DNA from 3 places in the Providencia sp. UF-183 genome. Region 1 is predicted to be linked to each of the others. Evidence: predicted binding sites of a transcription regulator. Region 1 holds the regulator's gene; each other region holds the start of a gene.
The links. Region 1 encodes LexA, which represses DNA repair genes until DNA is damaged. Its sites were predicted from a motif close to TNCTGTATGTACATACAGNA; they were not measured.

Region 1 (7,174 bases):
CAGTTTAACTGCTAAAGATTTAGCATCTTTGTTAGCAAATAACTCAGGGAAACCAGTTGCTTCTTGACCTTGTGCGTAAACGTTCATAGTTGTGTCTGAACCATCTTTAGAACAGTTAGTCAGAACCAAGCTAAAATCTTTCGCATCACCTAACATATCGTTGACTTTTTTGCCTGTAGTTTGGTCAACTGTGAATACACCCCAGTCAATTACAGAGCCTTTAGTAGTAGAGGTAACGTCACAAGATGCAGCACGTAATTGTGCTTTAAAAGTAACTTCTGCACCTTTTTTACCGTCTGCTGCTAATGCAGAACCAGCGACCATAGAACCTGCTAATACTGCTAAAACTGCTAATTTTTTGTTGAATAACATATGTAAATACCTCTGTATTTATGTCGTCATGTAAGTAGTGAAAGACACATTTTTTTATTAAAAGCCAAACTCACAACATCCATTTACAGTGCTAAAGTCATTTTTATGAGCTTGGCGAAGTTGCTGTTAACTTTATTCAAGCCAACATTAAGAGCATTAAAAATCCTTTTAATCCCCTTTGTTAAAACCAAGTCAGTAGAACTGGCTTTAAAAAAGAGCTATTTCTATATCGCCAAATTTGAGAGACCAGAATCAATATAGAAATAGTAAAGATGGACAAAAATTTAAAACATTAGAGAGTTCGATTAATTCTTATTACTTCCTATGCTAAAATCACAGGTCAATATATAAACCACATAGCATTTAGTTACTCATTTCTGACTCAACCATTCCTATTTCAAACAAGCAAAAATACTTGGCTAAGTTTTCAAACGCTCTCCTGCTTTCTGAGAACAATTCTAAGACAACAATATTTATTGTCAAAATAACGCATCTGGAGACGCAACAATAGGCAATAAATCTATAATTAAAAATTAATATAGATTTAAATTCGTTATTATAGGCTTTATGATATGTTTGAGAGCGTTACTTAGGTTAATTTATATAAATTGAAACCCAGCTACTTATAATTATTTCAAGTTGTAAAAGGTTGTGTAAATGAGCGTCATTTTATTTAATATCGAAAAATTGCAAATTTTATATATATTAATCCAACCGAATGAATAAGGGTTACATTACCCCCATCGAGTTAGCTTAAAACCAGATTATTATCTCATACTGAACAATCCTCATAAGATAAGTCTTAATTGAAATTTACGTTAAATAACAAACAAAAAACGCATACTTTGTATTTGTTTTGTTAAAGCAAATAATCATTTTTGTTTCAGTTAAATTTATGTAATTCATCTGCTGTACTCGTTTCAACCAAGTCCATTTTCAGATAATCGTTTGCTTATGTTTACTTTTAAATAAAAATTATATAGATAACATATTTACTTAGTTATTTTCTGTCCCCTGAAAGCCTATGCGCTTTCAATACCAAAAATATGATAAACTTATGAGCAGTAAATTTTTGCGTTTTTCGAAGCTGGGGTCAGTAAAATGAAAAAAATGAGTGAAGAGAAAATACTTGTGATGGCAGAGCGCATTTGCCAATCAAGAGGCGTTAGATTGACTCCACAAAGAGAAACTGTGTTACGCCTTATCGCGCAACAACATGGCGCAATCAGTGCTTATGATTTATTAGACTTGCTACGCGAAGTTGAACCGCAAGCAAAGCCCCCAACCGTTTACCGCGGGTTAGAGTTTTTAATGGAACAAGGCTTTATTCATAAAATAGAGTCAACCAACAGCTACGTCGTTTGCCATCACTTTGATAATCCCAGCCATATTTCAGTGATGTTGATTTGCGATAATTGCGGGAGCGTAACTGAAAGTGATTGTGCGACAATAGAAGCAGCCATCATTAGTTTGGCAGAAACCAACCAATTCCGTTTACGCCATACTGTGGTTGAGAACCATGGTCTATGTAAAAACTGTGATGAAATTGATAGCTGCCAAGATCACGCGCATTGTGGCCATGACCATGAACACCCTGTCATTACCAAGAGAAAGTAATGAATGATGTTGTAGAATCCATGATGTTACTTATATAAGAAAAGAATACGAAAAGTAATATAAAGAAAGGATATAAAAGAAAGGAAGTAAAGCAGGCAGATCTCTATACATCAATTTGAAATCTGCCAGCAATCATGGAAAAATCAAACAAGCAGCACACCGCTACCTACCTGATAATCTAAGAATCAATACCAATCGCTATTACGGATCACACCAACAGCCAAGCCTTCAATAGTGAAGCTTTGTTCACGTAAATCGACAATAATCGGAGCAAACTCTGGATTTTCGGCGATTAATTCGACACGGTTACCTTGCTGTTTAAAACGTTTAACTGTAACTTCATCATCAATACGCGCCACAATAACTTGGCCATTATGTGCATTTTGTGTTTTATGTACTGCTAATAAATCACCATCCATAATACCGATATCTTTCATCGACATACCATTCACACGTAAGAGAAAATCTGCGTGAGGTTTGAAGAGTTCTGGATCAACTTGGTAGTGACTTTCAATATGTTCTTGTGCTAATAAAGGTTCGCCAGCGGCAACACGCCCAATCAAAGGTAGCCCTTGATCATCAGGTTCTTCTTCAAGAAGTAGGCGGATACCCCGTGATGCCCCAGAAACAATTTCAATTACACCCTTGCGTGCCAAGGCTTTTAAATGTTCTTCTGCCGCATTAGGCGAACGAAAACCAAGGCTTGCTGCTATTTCAGCACGTGTAGGAGGCATACCTGTTTGCGAAATGTGGTCACGCACCAGATCGTAAACCTGCTGTTGTCGAGCCGTCAGTGCTTTCATCCCGTTCCCCTGTTTGTTTATACAGTCAGACTGTGAGTATATACAGGTAAATGAAGATTTGAAACAGTTAAATCACTGAATTTAGTATTTGTTATCGATTTACTTTCTTTTCCCAAATTTCAATGGCTTTTCGTCGCTATCCCGCAAAATAACGTTGCCATAATACCAATGCCCAAATAAACAGTGCTAAGCCAATACTGACAAACACAGCGGCAGAGCCAATATCTTTAGCGCGCCCTGAAAGTTCATGATATTCACTACCAATACGGTCAACAACGGCTTCTATTGCACTATTGAGTAGCTCGACGATAGCCACCAGCACGACGGAGCTTATCAACAATATTCTATCCACATAGCTGATATCTAAGCAAAAGGCGATAATAATCGCAATCACCGCAGCCACAGATTCCTGACGAAATGCCGCTTCATTTACCCACGCTGCTTTTAGCCCTTTAAGGGAGTATCCCGCTGCTTTAATCACACGGGTAAAGCCCTTAGTTTGACTTGCCATATTTATTCCTTAAAAAATACAAACAATAATCGATTTTTACGGTCAAAGTGAATTGTCAGTAACAGATCTGCCAGTGGATTTCTGGTATGATTGCGCAGCATTGTTAACAAGAGGCTATAATCATTTATGTCACTATGGCGTAAAATATATTACAACACGTTGAATTTACCACTTAAATTATTGGTAAAAAGTAAACTAATTCCATCGGACCCAATTACAGAATTGCAGCTTGATACTAACAGGCCAACGCTGTATGTATTGCCTTATCATTCTAAGTCCGACCTCCTAACGCTACGGCATCAATGCTTGGCTATCGGTTTGCCTGACCCTTTGGTTGATAACGACATCAATGGCACCAAGCTTCCTGCCTATGTGTTTATCGATGATGGCCCGCGCGTATTTCGCTATTATTCACCGGATCCGCGTAAAGATTCCGTCAAAACATTCCATGCATATTTAGATTTGCACAAAAATAATCCAAATCTGGATATTCAAATGCTACCTGCATCGGTCATGTTTGGGCGATCCCCTGGTCGTGAAGGGCATACCCCTGCTCCCCCACTCAAGCTATTAAATGGGGTGCAAAAATTCTTCGCTATCCTATGGTTAGGTCGCGATAGTTTTGTTCGCCTATCGCCACCTGTTTCGATTGGGAAAATGGCACAGGACCACGGCACAGACACCATTATTGCCAATAAATTAGCACGTGTCGCCCGTATTCACTATTCGCGCCAACGCCTTGCGGCGGTCGGCCCGAAACTGCCAGCACGCTATGAACTGTTCAATAAGCTTTTGACATCAAAAGCGATTGAAAAAGCCGTCGAAGACGAAGCACGCAGTAAAAAAATTCCATTGAAGAAAGCGCAGCAAAATGCGGTGAATATGATGGAAGAAATTGCCGCTAATTTCTCCTATGAAGCCGTGCGTTTAACAGACCGCGTACTGAGCTGGACATGGAATCGCCTCTATCAAGGCATTAACGTGCAACATGCTGAGCGTGTTCGCCAATTAGCGCAAGATGGTCATGAAATTGTGTATGTGCCTTCCCACCGAAGCCACATGGACTACTTACTGCTTTCCTATGTCCTTTACCATCAAGGCTTAGTTCCCCCGCACATCGCCGCTGGGATCAACTTAAACTTCTGGCCTGCCGGCCCGATTTTCCGCCGTCTTGGCGCATTCTTTATCCGCCGAACCTTTAAAGGAAATAAACTCTATTCCACGGTTTTCCGTGAATACTTAAGCGAGCTGTTTGCTCGCGGCTATTCTATTGAGTATTTCGTTGAAGGTGGACGTTCCCGAACAGGCCGTTTATTGCAGCCAAAAACCGGAACGCTGTCGATGACATTGCAAGCCATGCTTCGCGGTGACTCACGCCCTATCACTATCGTGCCTATTTATATTGGCTACGAACACGTGATGGAAGTGGGTACCTATGCAAAAGAGCTGCGTGGTGCAGAAAAAGAGAAAGAAGGCTTATTTTCAATGATCCGCGGCTTGCGCAAACTGCGTAACTTAGGTCAAGGGTATGTGAACTTTGGTCAGCCAATTTCTCTTTCTCATTATCTTAATCAGCGTGTACCTGATTGGCGTGATTCGATTGACCCCATTGAGCCACAACGTCCGTCTTGGTTAAACCCAACGGTCAGCTCGTTAGCAGATAACATCATGGTGAATATCAATAACGCTGCTGCTGCTAATGCCATCAACTTGTGTGCCACCGCTTTGCTAGCTTCACGTCAGCGTTCATTAACCCGTGAGCAGCTCATTGAGCAAGTGGAATGCTATCTGCAATTATTGCGCAATGCGCCATACACGGCTGATGCAACAACGCCAAATAAAACCGCGGAACAGCTGCTCGAACATGCTTTGCAAATGGATAAATTCGAAGTAGAAAAAGACAGCATGGGGGATATTATTATTCTTCCTCGTGAAAATGCCGTTTTAATGACCTACTACCGTAACAATATCCATCACTTACTGGTATTGCCGTCATTAATTACCAGTATTGTATTGCACCATGAGCGCATCAGTCGCCAAGATATTCACCAACAAGTCAGCCAAATCTATCCGTTCTTAAAAGCTGAACTGTTTATGCGTTATAACGACGAACAGTTACGTGAAACGGTTGATACTCTGATTGATGAGCTGAATAATCAGAAGCTTATCTGCTTAAGAGACGACGAAATGGTGGTACTGAACCCGCGCCGTATTCGTCCATTACAGCTCTTAGCTGCTGGAGTCCGTGAAACACTACAACGCTACGCTATCACGCTGTCATTACTTAATGCCAGCCCTGAAATCAGCCGTAATACGTTGGAAAAAGAAAGCCGCATCCTTGCGCAGCGCCTTTCTGTACTGCACGGCATTAACGCCCCTGAGTTCTTTGATAAAGCGGTATTTTCAACGCTTGTTGATACACTTAGGGAAGAAGGCTATATCGATAACAATGAAAACGATATCTTCACCACTAACGCCCAAAAACTGTATGCGGTTCTTGCGCGGTTAATGTCACCAGAAATTCGTTTAACCATTGAAAGTGTTAGCCAAAGCGATGAGCTTTCAGAAGAGAAAAAAGTCGCAATACCTGATGAATCAGCTCAAACCACAGAGCCAGAAAAAGACTAATCCGGTTTTGTAAGCCAATAAAAAGCAAAAAGGTAATGTTGAAAAACATTACCTTTTTTGTTGGGCCATTGAACATCAATTCACACGTTAAAAATAACTCACCATGATGCCAATAAACAAAATCAAGCCAACGAAGTTATTATTCATGAAAGCCTTAAAGCAAGGGGCACGTTCGCGATTCACCATCAACTGTTGCTGATAAACAAATAACCCCGCAACCAGCGCCAGTGAAAGATAATAAATTATTCCTAAACCTGCCAATAAACCCACGGCCACCAGCAAGCCAACCATCAGCAATTGCAGTAATCCAATAATCAGTTTGTCATACTGGCCAAATAAAATCGCCGTTGATTTCACGCCAATTTTTAAGTCATCGTCTCGGTCAACCATCGCATACTGTGTATCGTAAATGACAGACCAAATGATATTCACGATGAATAAAACCCAACATACCAACGGTAGCGATTCACCGACTGCCGAGAAGGACATCGGTATCGACCAACCAAACGCCGCACCCAGTACAACCTGAGGTAAGTGGCTGACCCTTTTAACAAAAGGATAAATCCACGCTAAGGCAAGCCCCGCAATGGATAACCAAATCGTCATTGAATTCAGTGTTAATACTAACAAGAAAGACACACCGACTAGACTAACAAATAAAATTTTTGCTTCTTTTTCAGTGACATCACCACTGGGTAATGGGCGATGCTTAGTTCGCTCTACATGACCATCAAAATGGCGATCAGCAAAATCATTGATCACGCAACCCGCGGCACGCATAAAGAATACCCCCGCAGTAAACACGATCAAAATATGTAAATTTGGCGTGCTTTGAGCGGCTATCCATAGTGCCCAATACGTCGGCCACAGTAACAACAGTGAACCAATGGGTCTATCAATACGCATTAAACGGCTGTATGCATGCCATTTACTCAGCGTCATACTTCCCTCCACTTTGTCGTGCTCCTTTTCTCATTCCATCATACTTCAAAATAGGTAGGTGTTCACACTACTCAGTATGGTAAATCGCGGATTTTTGTATGTTTGTATCGCGTTTTGCCAAAATCTACAGTTTGAAATAACTTGGACAGTTAACGATATGCAGGTGATTCAGGTAAAAATATTTCGGTTAACAACAATGGCTTATCAGATAACCTTAATCGAGAGCGGCGAACCCAACGTTCTGCGCAACAACCAATATGGATATAGTCACGCGTTAGATTATCTCGACTAAATAAATAGC
Region 2 (7,174 bases), on a different contig from region 1:
TCGCACATAAATAAACGTGAAGCTAAAGAAGGCTGCCGTTTAGCCTGCCAAGTGAATGTGAAGCAAGACCTTAAAATTGAGCTTCCAGAAGAAATTTTTGGCGTGAAAAAATGGGAGTGTGAAGTTATCTCTAACGATAATAAAGCCACTTTCATTAAAGAATTAAAACTGAAAATTCCAGCAGGAGAGGTCGTTCCTTTCCGTGCGGGTGGTTATATTCAAATTGAATGCCCAGAACATGTTGTAAAATATGAAGATTTCGATGTTCCTGAAGAATATCGTGAAGACTGGGATAAGTTTAATTTGTTCCGTTATGTTTCTGAAGTTAAAGAGCCAACGGTGCGTGCATATTCAATGGCTAACTACCCTGAAGAGCACGGTATTATTATGTTGAACGTACGTATTGCGACGCCTCCGCCGCGCAACCCTGACGTTCCACCGGGAATTATGTCTTCTTATATTTGGTCATTAAAGCCAGGTGATAAGGTGACAATCTCAGGTCCATTCGGTGAGTTTTTTGCGAAAGAAACAGAAGCTGAAATGGTCTTTATTGGTGGTGGTGCAGGTATGGCGCCGATGCGTTCACACATTTTCGACCAATTACGCCGTTTAGACTCAAAACGCAAAATCAGTTTCTGGTATGGTGCGCGTTCTGTTCGCGAAATGTTCTACACAGAAGACTTTGACGAGCTGGCTGCAGAGCATGAAAACTTTACTTGGAATGTGGCGCTTTCAGACCCATTACCAGAAGATAACTGGAACGGTTACACAGGCTTTATTCATAATGTTCTGTATGAAAATTATTTGAAAGACCATCCTGCACCTGAAGATTGTGAGTTCTATATGTGTGGACCGCCAATGATGAATGCAGCAGTGATCAAAATGCTGAAAGATTTGGGTGTTGAAGATGAAAATATCTTACTGGATGATTTCGGTGGTTAAGTAATTTTATTGGATTTATCGTACTTACCAAGTAAAGTGCGGAGAGTAATCAAATAAAGAGGGAAAATGCTTCCCTCTTTATCATTTATGTTGATACTGTTAATTGCTAATTATTTAATTGGTTATTAATAGCTTAAGAGATATTTTGACTTGAACATTCTCTGCATGGGTGACGATGTAAAGTGTGTTAATAGTCTGAGCGAAACTAACAATACGCGCTCATGATTGACGCGGAGAAAATAATGCTGAACAAAAGAATTTATACCCCAATCTTACTGTTTGTTGCTGCGCTGTTTCTGACGGCTTGTGGTGGGCCAGAGCAACAAAATCTGCAAGGGCAGACGATGGGGACGTATTACTCTGTTAAATATGTCACTGACTCTTCAGAACCAAAACCTGAAGCAGTTCAAGCCGAAATTGATAAGCGTTTGGAAGAAGTGAATGACCAAATGTCTACCTATCGCCCAGACTCTGAATTAAGTCGTTTTAATCAATTCAAGGAAGTGAATACGCCTTTCCCAGTGTCGGCTGCAACCGCGAAAGTAGTGAAAAAAGCGATTGAGATTAATAAACTAACAGATGGCTCTTTAGATGTGACGGTTGGGCCATTAGTTAATTTATGGGGGTTTGGCCCAGAAGGCCGCGTGACGAAAGCACCTTCAGATGAAGAACTTGCTAAACGCCGTGCATGGGTAGGAATCGAAAAGCTTTCAGTTCAAGATAATAACCTGGTTAAAACCATACCAGAGCTATATGTTGACCTGTCTTCTATTGCTAAAGGTTATGGTGTAGATGTTGTAGCCGAGTATCTCGAGTCACAAGGCATCAATGACTATATGGTCGATATTGGTGGCGAAGTGCGTACGAAAGGTAAAAATGGCAAAGAAGCACCATGGCGCATTGCCATTGAGAAACCATCAACGGATGGAGTGAGCCAAACCGCACAGGAAATTATTGAGCCAGGTGATCGCTCAATAGCAACATCAGGTGATTATCGTAATTATTTTGAGCAAGATGGTGTTCGTTTTTCTCACACGATTGACCCAAAAACAGGCCGCCCAATTACTCATAACTTAGTCTCTATCACTGTGCTTGCTGAAAATTGCATGAGTGCCGATGGCTTATCCACAGGGCTAAATGTCTTAGGGCCAGAAGCCGGTTTAGCACTTGCTGAAAAAATGAATGTGCCTGTTTTTATGATAGTTAAGACAGATAAAGGTTTTGAAGAGCGTTATACTAAGGCATTCGAACCCTTTTTAACGAAGAAACAGTAACTTTGGGAGGCTAAAGGTATGCTAAATATTTTTATTGCAACTTTTGCACTGTTTTTACTGGCTTTTTTGGGAATGTCGTTGGGCTATATTATTAAACGTAAGAGTATCCAAGGTAGCTGTGGCGGTTTAAGTAGTATTGGCGTTGAAAAAGTATGTGATTGCCCTGAACCTTGCGATGCACGTAAAAAACGTATGGCACGTGATGAAGCTCGGAAAAAACTGTTAGAAAAGAACCGTATAATCTAAAGCGAATTTTTATTTTGCATAACCTTAACTGTTGTTTTAACAGTTAAGGTTTATTTTTAGGCATTATTTATTAAAAGCCTTCGGTGAATCCACCATTACTGCATCAGCCCCTATCTCTTTCGCCAACTGGTAATCGCTTTGGTTATTTACACCAAAAACAATGATATAAGCGTCACCATCACGTTTAAAGCACTCTATCGCTGATTTATCCCATGAAAGCGTTGCAGGGGAGCGTGCCTCACCTAGCGTATATTTTTCAACAACTTCAACTTTACGATGTAGCTCAAAACCATACCAACGAGAAGCTGGCTTATCCGTTTTATTGATTGGTTTTGTGTCTGGAACTGAACATTGATGGTTCATAATGCTATTTGCCAAAATGGTACGAGTTTCATCACGGCTTTCAAAGGTCTGAATTTTAGGGGATAGCTGATTTAGCGCGGTTAAGAAATCGGTATTGGTAGAGTAAAAGCGTACTTGATTGAATGCTTTTGTTTTTTCCAATAAGGCTAGAGTAGCTTTGGCTTGAGTGGCTGGGTTGGCGTCAGGGGATTTTAAGTCAATATAAAAGGTGGTGTCTGGATACTTTTTTAATATGGCTTCTAGTGTGCTAATTGTGGTGGTTGCAGCGGGTAATTGTTGGTTGTTTTTTTGATTAAATTGGTATGCAGCATTGATATGGCTAAGTTGCTCTGCGGAATAGGCCGAAACAGGGCCTTTTTTATCTGTTAGAGAATCAAGATCACTTGGGCGATATAACACTAATTGATTATCTTGGCTGAGCTGGACGGTTAACCAAATGGCATCCGCTTTGTTTTTCTTTGCAAGATCAATAGCATAAATCGTATTTTCAGGTGCATCTGCCGTACCAGCGCGGTGCGCAACAATTTGAGGTGAAGCCATTTGAGTGGTGAATGCAAATGAGTTTTGAGTGATCAGAAGTAGCAACCCAATGATCGCTAACGGGTTAAATTTTAATGCGGATATCATTGCCATGAGTATTGTCCATAAAATAATTTTTAACGAGTTGTGAGGGAAATAAGCCAGTCTGTTGTATTACTTTTTTATTAATCTGTAATCCATTAGGACTCTTTTTAAGACTAACTTTATTTATTTTTACCCATAAAGTGTGGCAGTTAAATATGACAATAAAATGAATTGGTTTTTATTAACAGAGAGTTAGAAGAGATTAAAATGAGCTTGATATCGTACTTCCTCGTAATTGCATGGCTAATAAAAATACTGTATATTTAATCAGTTGATTGGTTTTTTTATGAGTGAACCCGTGCGTAAAATTATTCATATTGATATGGACTGCTTTTATGCGGCGATAGAAATGCGCGATGACCCAAGCCTACGCAATGTCCCTATTGCGGTTGGTGGAAGTGCGGATCGTCGGGGAGTTATCAGTACAGCCAACTATGAAGCGCGCCGCTATGGCGTACACAGCGCGATGTCGACGGCTATTGCCTTGAGGCTTTGCCCGCACCTAAAAGTCGTCCCAGGGCATATGGCACTGTATAAAGAAACCTCTATTCATATTCGCAAGATTTTTGCGCGCTATACCGATTTAATCGAACCTCTTTCCCTTGATGAAGCGTATTTAGATGTGACGGATTGTACGCAGTTGCATGGCTCTGCAACTTTGATTGCAGAAGCTATTCGTCAGCAAATTTTTGATGAATTGCAGTTAACTGCATCAGCGGGGATCGCACCTATCAAGTTTTTAGCGAAAATCGCTTCGGATATGAATAAACCTAATGGTCAGTTTGTTATCACGCCACAAAATATGGATCAATTCGTCCTCACATTACCATTAAAAAAGATCCCCGGAGTCGGCAAAGTGACGGCTCAAAAATTGGCGGATATGGGGCTAAATACCTGCGCTGACGTGCAGCAATTTGATGTTGTTACGTTAATCAAGAATATGGGTAAATTTGGCCAAGCTCTCTGGGAACGTTGTCATGCTATTGATGAGCGTGCTGTAAACCCTGATAGGTTGAGAAAATCCGTGGGGGTTGAACGGACATTAGCCGAAGACATTCATCAATGGGATGATTGCCTTTTGTTGTTAGATAAGTTGTATGAAGAATTGCAGTTACGTTTAGCAAAAGTAAAACCCGATTTGCGTATCGCCCGCCAAGGGGTGAAATTCAAGTTTGATGACTTTCAGCAAACAACGCAAGAGCATGTGTATCCCATTTTAAATAAACAAGATTTAGTACAACTCGCACAGCAGGTTTGGGAAAATCGCCGGTTAAAGCGAGGGGTGAGGTTGGTGGGGTTACATGTCATGCTACAAAGCCCGCAATTAGAGCGGCAGTTATTGCTTGAACTTTAAAAAAATGCTCATCAAAAGGATGAGCATTCTATTCAATATCAGTGGATTAGCCTTTAACTGGGATCGCTTTTAACACCGCAGTTAACAGTTTCCAATACTCACCAACACTGGCGATATGAACGCGTTCATCTGGTGAGTGAGCACCACGGATGGTTGGCCCAATAGACACCATATCCATATCTGGATATGGCTTTTTGAATAAACCGCACTCAAGGCCTGCGTGGATCACCATAACATTTGGGATCTTACCAAATAACTTATTGTAGGTTTCACTCACCAAATGCATCACTGCAGAGTCTGCATCTGGCTGCCAACCTGGGTAGCTACCTTCTGCACGATATTGGGCTTTCGCTAATTTACTAACAGAAGTCAGCATGTTAACGACATAATTTTTACCGCTATCGATGAGTGAACGAACGAGGAAGATGACCTCTGCTTTATCTTCCGTCATACGTACGACACCTTCATTTAGTGAGGTTTCCACGACACCTTTTGCGACATCACTCATACGGATAACGCCATTTGGTGCCGCATTTAAGAAGAAAACAAAGCGTTGTTGGCAGTCATCAGACAGCGCTTTTAAGTCGCTTTGTGTTTCATCTAACAACAGCACTAAGTTAGGTTCAACAGCAGCTAACTCATTTTTCAGAATGCTTTCGTAGCGTGTTCTTAATGCAGTCAGATCAGCAACTTTATCGGCTGGAACAGAAATAATGGCATGTGCTTCACGTGGAATCGCATTACGTACGGTACCGCCTTTAAACTCTAATAGTTTTAGGCTGAGATCTTCTGCGTGGCCTGCAAGAAAACGTGCTAACAGTTTGTTTGCATTACCTAAACCTAAATGAACATCACCACCTGAGTGGCCACCTTTTAAACCTTTTAAGGTCAAGGTAAAGGTTTGATAACCTTCTGGTAATGCTTCGCGAGTTAGGTCAAAAGTGGTTGTGAAATCAACACCACCAGCGCAACCCATGTAGATTTCGCCTTCTTCCTCGGAGTCGGTGTTGATTAAGATATCCGCTTGTAACCAGCCTGCTTTTAAGCCAAACGCACCTTCCATACCCGCTTCTTCGGTCATGGTTAACAGCACTTCCATTGGGCCGTGCTCAACGCTGTCATCAGCTAAAACTGCCAGTGCAGAAGCTAAACCAATACCGTTATCTGCGCCTAATGTGGTTCCTTCAGCAGTCACCCATTCGCCATTTACATACGGGCGGATTGGGTCAACTTTAAAGTCATGCACCGTATCATTATTTTTTTGCGGAACCATGTCTAAGTGGGCTTGTAACACCACGGCTTTACGGTTTTCGTAGCCCGCAGTTGCAGGTTTACGGATCAAAATGTTGCCGACTTCATCACGCTCAACGTGGAAGCCTTTTTGTTTTGACCAATCAACGATATGTGCCGCTAAAGCTTCTTCATGATATGAAGGATGTGGAATGGAGCAGATGGTAGCGAAGATGTCCCACAGTGGTTGGGGGGATAGTTTGGCTAAGTCAGACACGTGTATCTCCTATGATTTTCCCGTTATATTTCAAGCTATAGCGTTGTTGTCTGCACTCACAAACCTACGTCACATACTGATGTATGCTCCTTGGATTTGTTCATTTGCCGCCTAGCTATAACTTGAACTATTTAGGGAAAATCCCTGAATCATCTAGACAGCAGCCGATTGACAGTCAACGCGAGTTTCAGCTTCGATTTTTAAAAGGAACATTGCTGTAATTATGACCTAACAGCCTGAAGTTTCGAATTAAAGGCCGCCTCTTTTATAAACTCAGGATAACACTTTCTTTTGAATAATGGACAGTGTAAATGATAATAATTGATGGCGAATGATGCTTTTTACTGGTTTTTAGCGCGCCGAATCACTATAATCTCGCGCAACCTTTTTTCCGCAAGACACATTTCAGATTTACTCAGCAGTCGGGACCCGAATTATATGAGCGAAAAATATGTCGTAACGTGGGATATGTTGCAAATACATGCCCGTAAACTCGCACAACGTTTATTACCAGTAGAACAATGGACCGGTATTATCGCGGTTAGCCGTGGTGGACTTGTCCCTGGTGCACTTCTTGCACGTGAACTGGGAATTCGTCACGTTGACACCGTTTGTATCTCTAGCTATGACCATGATAACCAACGCGAATTAACTGTTATCAAGCGCGCTGAAGGCGATGGTGAAGGCTTTATCGTCATTGATGATTTAGTTGATACTGGCGGTACTGCACAAGCTATTCGTGATATGTATCCAAAAGCACACTTTGTGACTATCTTCGCAAAACCAGCTGGTCGTCCATTAGTTGATGACTATGTGGTTGATATCCCTCAAGATACTTGGATTGAGCAGCCTTGGGATATGGGC
Region 3 (7,174 bases), on a different contig from region 1:
CTTTACGGTAAAAATGATTATTTAGTTAAATTGAATTTCTGCTTGAGCATTTTGTTTATATTATTGCTAATATAAAGATAGGTTCGGTTTTCTTCAGGAAAAATTATGAAATATCAGCAGCTTGAAAATCTTGAATGTGGCTGGAAATGGGAGTATCTCGTTAATAAAGCACGTGCTGGCGAGGCGATAACCCGTTACATCGAAAGAAGCGCAGAAAAAGAAGCGATCGAATTGCTGTTAAAAACAGAAAATAGGCCGAGCGAAGTGCTCAAATGGATTTCATTACATATGAATCCTGATCTTGATAACCGAATGAAGCAGAGTATTCGCGCCAGACGTAAACGCCATTTTAATGCAGAGCACCCGCATACACGTAAAAAATCAATAGATTTGAATTTTTCGGTTTGGCAGCGTTTATCAAATCTAGCGGTAAAACGAAATAAAACATTGTCAGAAACGATCATTCAGCTGATCGAAGATGCTGAGCATAAAGATAAATATGAAAACCAAATGAGTACACTAAAGCAGGATCTTCAGGCAATACTTGGCACAGCAAAAAAGTAATGGTAAGTAATGTGCCGAGGGGAGATTGTTAGGGATCTTCGCTGATGAGTTAACAAAAAAATGGAACTGCATAATTGGTCAGCAGAATAGGTATCAAGTAGGGTTAAAAAAATACATTTTGATTCAAAAAAAACCCCAATCGAAATTGGGGTTTTTTATATTTAGTTCAAAATTCAAACTAGGGCTAAGAATTAAGCGCCTGGTTGAGTAACAACTTCAGTTGTACCTTGAATTTCGATTTCAACGCGACGGTCTGGCGCTAAGCACTCGATCAGAGCTGCACGGCCTTTAACTGCGTCACATTTGTTGCCAGTTACTGGATCTTCTTTACCGCGACCTTCAGCTGCGATTGCAGATGCTGGAACGCCTTTAGATACTAAGTAATCAACAACTGACTGAGCACGTTTTTGTGACAGTGGCAGGTTGTAGTTTTGTGAACCGATACGGTCTGTGAAGCCAACAACCAGTACGCGACCTTGAGTTGGGTCGATGCTGCTCAGTTCGCTGTACAGTTCGTTCAGCGCTTGCTGACCTTCTGGTTTCAGAGTTGCTTTGTTGAAGTTAAACAGAACGTCTGAACGCAGTGTGAAACGTTTGTTTTCAACAACTGGAGCTGCTGGCTCAACAACTGGAGCTGGAGCAACTACTGGAGCAGTTTCTTGACCGAAACGGTAAGCAACACCAACACTCAGCATGCCGTTGTCTGGACGAGTACCGATGTTGTCTTTATCACCTAAGTTGCTAACCCATTGGTAGTCTAAACGAGTAGCCCACTCTGGAGTGATTGCATACTCAAGACCCAATGCGTATACAGGAGCAACGCCAGTGTCGTTTTCTTTAACGTTTTTGAAGTTAGCTTGGTTAGCTTTAACATCTGTACGGTAAACCATACCACCCAGACGAGTATAAACGTCTAAGTCATCCATGATCGGATAGCTTAATTTAGTGGTTAATGAAACACCCATAGATTTCAGGTCGCCGCTGTTACCAGCGCCTTTGTATTTCATTTTACCGAACCAGTCATAACCTAATTCGAAGCCCATGTACTGGTTGTATTGGTAACCAGCAAATGCACCTGCACCAAAAGTATCACGGTCAGTAGAGTTACCAACGTGAGTACCGCTTTCTGGTGAAGTAAATTTAGTGTCTTCGTAATGAGACCAACCTAATTTAGCACCTGTATACCAAGTGTTATCTTTTGGAGCTGCTTGTGCAACTGTTGCAAAAGCGGCTACTGCCACTGCTACTGCGATAGCTGTTTTTTTCATTTTTACGCCTCGTTATCATCCAATATTGGCATGGCTTCAGTGAGCCTTATTATTTGCCATTGGTTCAATTTACTTGCTAGGTTTCGCAGACATTATCTACAAAAAAATTATAAAAGTAAAAAATAATGCCATAAGCTTAACAAGCTAAAGTCTACAACGAACTTAAAAAGATACAAGTAGAGTGAGCAATAAACGTTAAAAAAAGTATTTTTTTAGTGTATAAATCAGAGAGATATGTATATTTCTAATTATGATTGTTTTTTATCTATCTGATTGATCTTCAATACTTTTCATTTCACTTTAGGGATAAATATTTCTAAAGGTTAAATTTAGTAAGAAAATTCTTAATCTTGGTTAGTGATAATGATTTGAATGAATTTTTAAGTTGTTTAGCTGTCCAGATTGCATACTCACCATATTATAGGCTTTTTGTGGGCGCATTATAAAACCAATAGAATGGCCTTCTTGTGCGGCATCTTGTAAACGAACAAAATCTTGTTCATTTAATTCTGGTAGCCACCCTAAAACCACGCTGTAATTACCACTTTTTAATGCTTTTTCCATGGCATCAATGGTTGTAATGGGTTCCATATGGCTTACTTGCATGACTTTGTGCGTAGGAATACCCGCTTGTTCTAACCAGTGTTTACTGAGTTTTTTGTTTGGGCTTAGCCATAATAACCAACGCGATTGAATACCAAATTGGCGGAGCATAGGTAACAAGATGAAGTCCAGAATTGGGTGCTTTTCATCGTAGACAAGTTCACTCACCATACCTTGCTGTACCAGACTATTGGCCTGTTCAGTGGTTTGGAAAGATTGTGCGTAATTATTAAGAGAATGTTTTGTTGTGTCATTCCAAGAATAGATGCTCATAATTCACCTCGTTACAATGCTGTATGAACATACAGTAACTGTATATCCATCCAATATCAAGCCTATTTTTTCAAAGCGCTTCGCAACTTTGGTGTTTTTCTATGCATTCTTCTTGGCATTTTTTATGGAAACTCTCAGAATTGGCTATGCGTAATTGGTTGTAATGAAAGAAATAATAAAATTAATTCTCTCAAGGATGAAAATTAACCAAACCCAAAAAGGAGTTAAGGTAAATGCTACTATCGGAAGAAAAAATTTTTTATTTGTCCCGTTTATTAGGCCGTCTCGGTCAGCTTAAACGCAAAAACCATTTTGGCGGGTATTGCTTATTAGTGGATGACGTGATTGTAGGTTTGTTGCTTGATGGCCACTTTTATTTAAGAGGTTGCTTGTTGGCAAGAAGTCATTTTGAGGCATCGGGGCTTGATAGACTGGTTTACACGAAAAAAGGTATCCCATTGGAAATGCGTTATTACCAACTTTCAGAACAAATGTGGTGTGACGAAAAAGCGCTTTTTCAGTTTATTGAGATTGCCTACCACTCTGCCGTTGAGGAATTGCAACAAAAGCAGGTTATTACACGTAGAATTAAAGACTTACCAAATATGAATATGTCTGTTGAAAGGGCGTTAGGGAAGATTGGGATTCTGCATGCGGATGATCTACGCATGGTGGGAGCCAAAGCCTGTTTTATGAAGTTAAAACAACACGGGCGGCATAAGCCAAGTATTAAGTTACTGATTGGTTTAGCTGCTGCGATTGAAGGCTGTCATAGCGCAGTATTACCAAAAATAATTAAACAAGAGTTGATTGCTTGGTATAACAACTTCGAATTAACCGTGGTTTGATATCACAGTAAGAAAGGTTATTCGCTAAGATATTCAATACATTGCATTGTATAGAACGGAAAGTTAAGCGGGTATTAAAAGCTTGTTTTATATTCTAATACCCGCTCATCGGTATATTTTATGATGAACTGATTTGTCGAATCATTTGTTTGATTTCTGGGATCAGCTCAAGCAATAGTTTTGTTTGTTCCATGATTAATAATGTTTTTTCATCATCGCTTGCTGAAATATTATCAATACGGTGTAAGAGGCTATTACGTAATTTTTCTGATTTTTTATCAACGATATGCGGGTCTAGCGTCGTAATTTGCAGGGAAGATTCGACATAACAAATTGCATCATTTAATAAGGCTAAATTTTCTTCATTTTGCATCTGTTCGCGGTGAGCACCAAGGGCTGAAATATAGCTTAGCAGGGTATGATTTAAACAGAGTAAACGAAAAGCTTGCTCTTGTGTTATCCGATAGGATTTAGGGTCTGATGCCATATTGGAAACAATGGAAGCAAACTCTGCGTCGTTATTATGCGCTTCACGGCGAGCCACTCGATATTCTAGACCATTGTCTTTTCCTTGGTAGTACTGTGATAAAATCGCATCGAGATAACGGCAATTGCTATCCATGGTTTTTTGCACCACTTGAGGAAGTTGACGAAACTTCCAATCAGGCCAAATAAAACTCACCGCCAGTAATGCAATAAAGCAGCCGATTAAAGTATCGATAATGCGTGGGAGAGCGACATCGAAGCCTTCACCCAGTAAGTTAAAACTGAATAAAACCAATAAGGTAATAAAAAGTGTGGCTTGCGCATATTGGCTGCTACGGAACATGAAAAATAGTAAACCAGAAATGACGATGAGGATCAGTTGCCCTTCCATTGATGGTATTAAGTTAAGGAGTGGCAAGCCGATAAGAATACCTACAATAGTGCCGATAATCCGTAACGCCAAGCGTCGTTTAGTTGCACTGTAGTTAGGTTGGCAGACAAATAAGCTGGTGAGTAAAATCCAATAACCTCTTTCCATATCAAACAATTGAATAATGGCATAGCCAGTACAAAGCAAAATTGACATTCGTACAGCATGGCGAAACAAAGAAGATTTGGGCGTTAAGTGGTGTTTTACGCGGGAAATGATATCACCAAAGCCTGAAAGCGATTCATCAGATAATTGCTCAATTTGTTTATTGTTTTGTTGCCAAGAACCTTGTTCAAGGCTTAAACCTTTAAGTTGAACATCAATGCCTTTCAAATTCTTAAGTAAGTTATGTAGAGCTTTGACTTCGTGGCGTGTTGGTGATTGTTCTTTGAGTAACTGTAATGAGTTCTCAAGGTAGGTAAATGTGCGCTCAAAGCGCGGGTTGTGTTGGTATGGTTTGCGCCATAACACCGATTGAGCAACTTGTTGGCAAGCGCGGGCTTGCATCGTTAATAAGCGTTGAAAGCGAAATAAAATATCATGATGACGAAGTGTACGGCTAAGTTGTTGATATTGAATATGGGATGAGCTGGCTCGCTCATGAATATCTTGAGCGACAAAATAGTAATGTAAAGTATTACGCGTCCCTTTTTGCCCTCGGTCGCCTTTTAATCGACTAAGTAATGCGCTCTTTGTTTGGTTCATTGTATTAACTAAGTTGCTGTTTACAATTGCCAAATCGTAAACAGATTGCTGATAATCATCCTCGAGGTCAGGATCAAATAAGTTGGCTTTTGCATCCAAATAAGCTGATAGCTGTTGATAACATTGGGTAATTGCATCCTGTAGTGGCCGAACTGGGAACAAAATATGGCCGATTAAGGTTAAAAGGTTATACCAAACTGCCCCAGTGAGAAGAAGTGCTGGTTGTTGGTACCAGGTATCAAAAATGGGAACACCTAACATGGTGTAGATAGCAATTAACAACGCACCGAATGCAATGGTAGCGTAACGTTGACCTAATGCACCTAAAAGAATAAAGCCACAAGTGGAAAATGCTAGACCAAAAAAGAAAAATACGGGGTAAGGGAATAAAAGCTCAATAGAAACTGAGGCAATAAAAAAACAAAAAAGGGTGATAATTAAATTTTTTATTCTGCCAGTTAGCCTATCATCTAAGTCAGTTAATGCAGCAGCAACGACGCCTAATGTTAGTGGAATGGTCACTTTTGGCTCTTGCCCTAAGATCCATGGCAATAAGGTTGTGCCTGTCAGGGCTATAAAGATTCGGATATAATATAAAATATGGCTGTTATATAGCACACGACGATAACTGGTTAGCAGCGTTAGCACAAAGTACCTCAAAGGTAAGAAAATCCCTATGCCTTATAGGATAGCGTGTTTGCTCGGAATAAAAAACCGTTTGGAATCAAGCCAACCGTATTTTCATCATTGATATTTTCAGGTGCAGGACGTATGGAACTGAAATCAACACAGATTGGACAGCGTCTGGCTCAGCATCCCTACAATCGGGTTCGCTTACTCAACGCTGGTATTGAAGTTAGCGGTGAAAATCACCAATATCTTATCCCTTTTAATGAACTGGTTGATCTTCGTTGTAAGCGGGGCATTGTCTGGGGGGAGTTGGAATTTGAAATTGTGAATGAACAGGTGGTTCGTTTACATGGTACTGAATGGAAGCAAACTCAGCGATTCTTTCATTATTTAAATGAAAAATGGCAGCAATGGAGTGGTGAAATGAGCGAGGTGAGTGCAGAGGTTCTCTCTCACTTGGTCAACAAAATTGAGCAAATATCACAGCAAGATGCGTGGTTGAGTTTACGCCAATTAACTGCCATTAAAGATAACATTAAGCAGCAGTTTTCGTCATTGCCTTTGCCCCTAGTCAGAATTTCACAGTTTGAAAACTGTTCGTCACAGTATCAATTATGTCTACAATGGCTGAATCATAGCCAGCAGTGTCGTAAGCAAATCAATGAAAAGTGGTGTGAATCTGTTTTGGTTCGCTATCACGATTTCTTTCAGCAAGTGGAATCATCGCCACTCAATCATTCACAATCGTTATCTGTCATTAATGGTGAAGATAATGTCCTTGTACTTGCAGGCGCAGGAAGCGGTAAAACCTCGGTTTTAGTTGCTCGTGCAGGGTGGTTGGTCTTACGGGGGCTGGCGCAACCTGATCAAATTTTATTGTTGGCATTTGGCCGTAAAGCTGCCGATGAAATGAATGAACGTATTCAGGCTCGTTTACAGCACGATAATATTCAAGCAAAAACCTTCCATGCTTTAGCGTTGCACATTATTCGAGAAGGCAGTAAAAAATCCCCTGTAGTGAGTGAATTAGAAACGGATACGAAAAAGCGTCAGGCGTTATTGTTAAAAGAGTGGCGTGAACAGTGTTCGAGTAAAAAAGCGCAAGCCAAAGGTTGGCGAGAGTGGTTAAGTGAAGAACTTGTGTGGGATATCCCAGAGGGCGAGTTTTGGCAAAATGAAAAAATCACGCAGAGAGTCGTTGCGCGATTAGAACGTTGGCTAAGTTTGATGCGCATGCATGGTGGCAGCCAAAAAGAGATGGTTGATAACGCGCCAGAAGAGCTGCGAGAGCTATTTCAAAAACGTATTAAATTAATGGCTCCATTATTAAAAGTATGGAAGGGGGCCTTAAAAGAAGAAGGCGCGAT

Region 2: the regulator LexA is predicted to act here: its motif matches at 3,703-3,722, upstream of dinB (DNA polymerase IV).
Region 3: the regulator LexA is predicted to act here: its motif matches at 2,726-2,745, upstream of sulA (SOS-induced cell division inhibitor SulA).

The regions. Positions count from the first base shown of each region.
Region 1 is NZ_JBSICD010000021.1:24,202-31,375, reverse strand. It holds gene AC4IFT_RS17525 (fimbrial protein) at 1-372, opposite strand, end outside; gene zur (zinc uptake transcriptional repressor Zur) at 1,474-1,989, shown strand; gene lexA (transcriptional repressor LexA) at 2,175-2,792, opposite strand; gene AC4IFT_RS17510 (diacylglycerol kinase) at 2,929-3,303, opposite strand; gene plsB (glycerol-3-phosphate 1-O-acyltransferase PlsB) at 3,430-5,931, shown strand; gene ubiA (4-hydroxybenzoate octaprenyltransferase) at 6,019-6,873, opposite strand; gene ubiC (chorismate lyase) at 7,023-7,174, opposite strand, start outside.
Region 2 is NZ_JBSICD010000022.1:67,481-74,654, forward strand. It holds gene nqrF (NADH:ubiquinone reductase (Na(+)-transporting) subunit F) at 1-942, shown strand, start outside; gene AC4IFT_RS18125 (FAD:protein FMN transferase) at 1,185-2,216, shown strand; gene nqrM ((Na+)-NQR maturation NqrM) at 2,235-2,462, shown strand; gene AC4IFT_RS18135 (glycerophosphodiester phosphodiesterase family protein) at 2,526-3,458, opposite strand; gene dinB (DNA polymerase IV) at 3,748-4,803, shown strand; gene pepD (beta-Ala-His dipeptidase) at 4,850-6,310, opposite strand; gene gpt (xanthine phosphoribosyltransferase) at 6,749-7,174, shown strand, end outside.
Region 3 is NZ_JBSICD010000013.1:52,439-59,612, forward strand. It holds gene matP (macrodomain Ter protein MatP) at 106-564, shown strand; gene ompA (porin OmpA) at 756-1,832, opposite strand; gene sulA (SOS-induced cell division inhibitor SulA) at 2,187-2,708, opposite strand; gene AC4IFT_RS13225 (TfoX/Sxy family DNA transformation protein) at 2,942-3,556, shown strand; gene yccS (YccS family putative transporter) at 3,675-5,825, opposite strand; gene helD (DNA helicase IV) at 5,949-7,174, shown strand, end outside.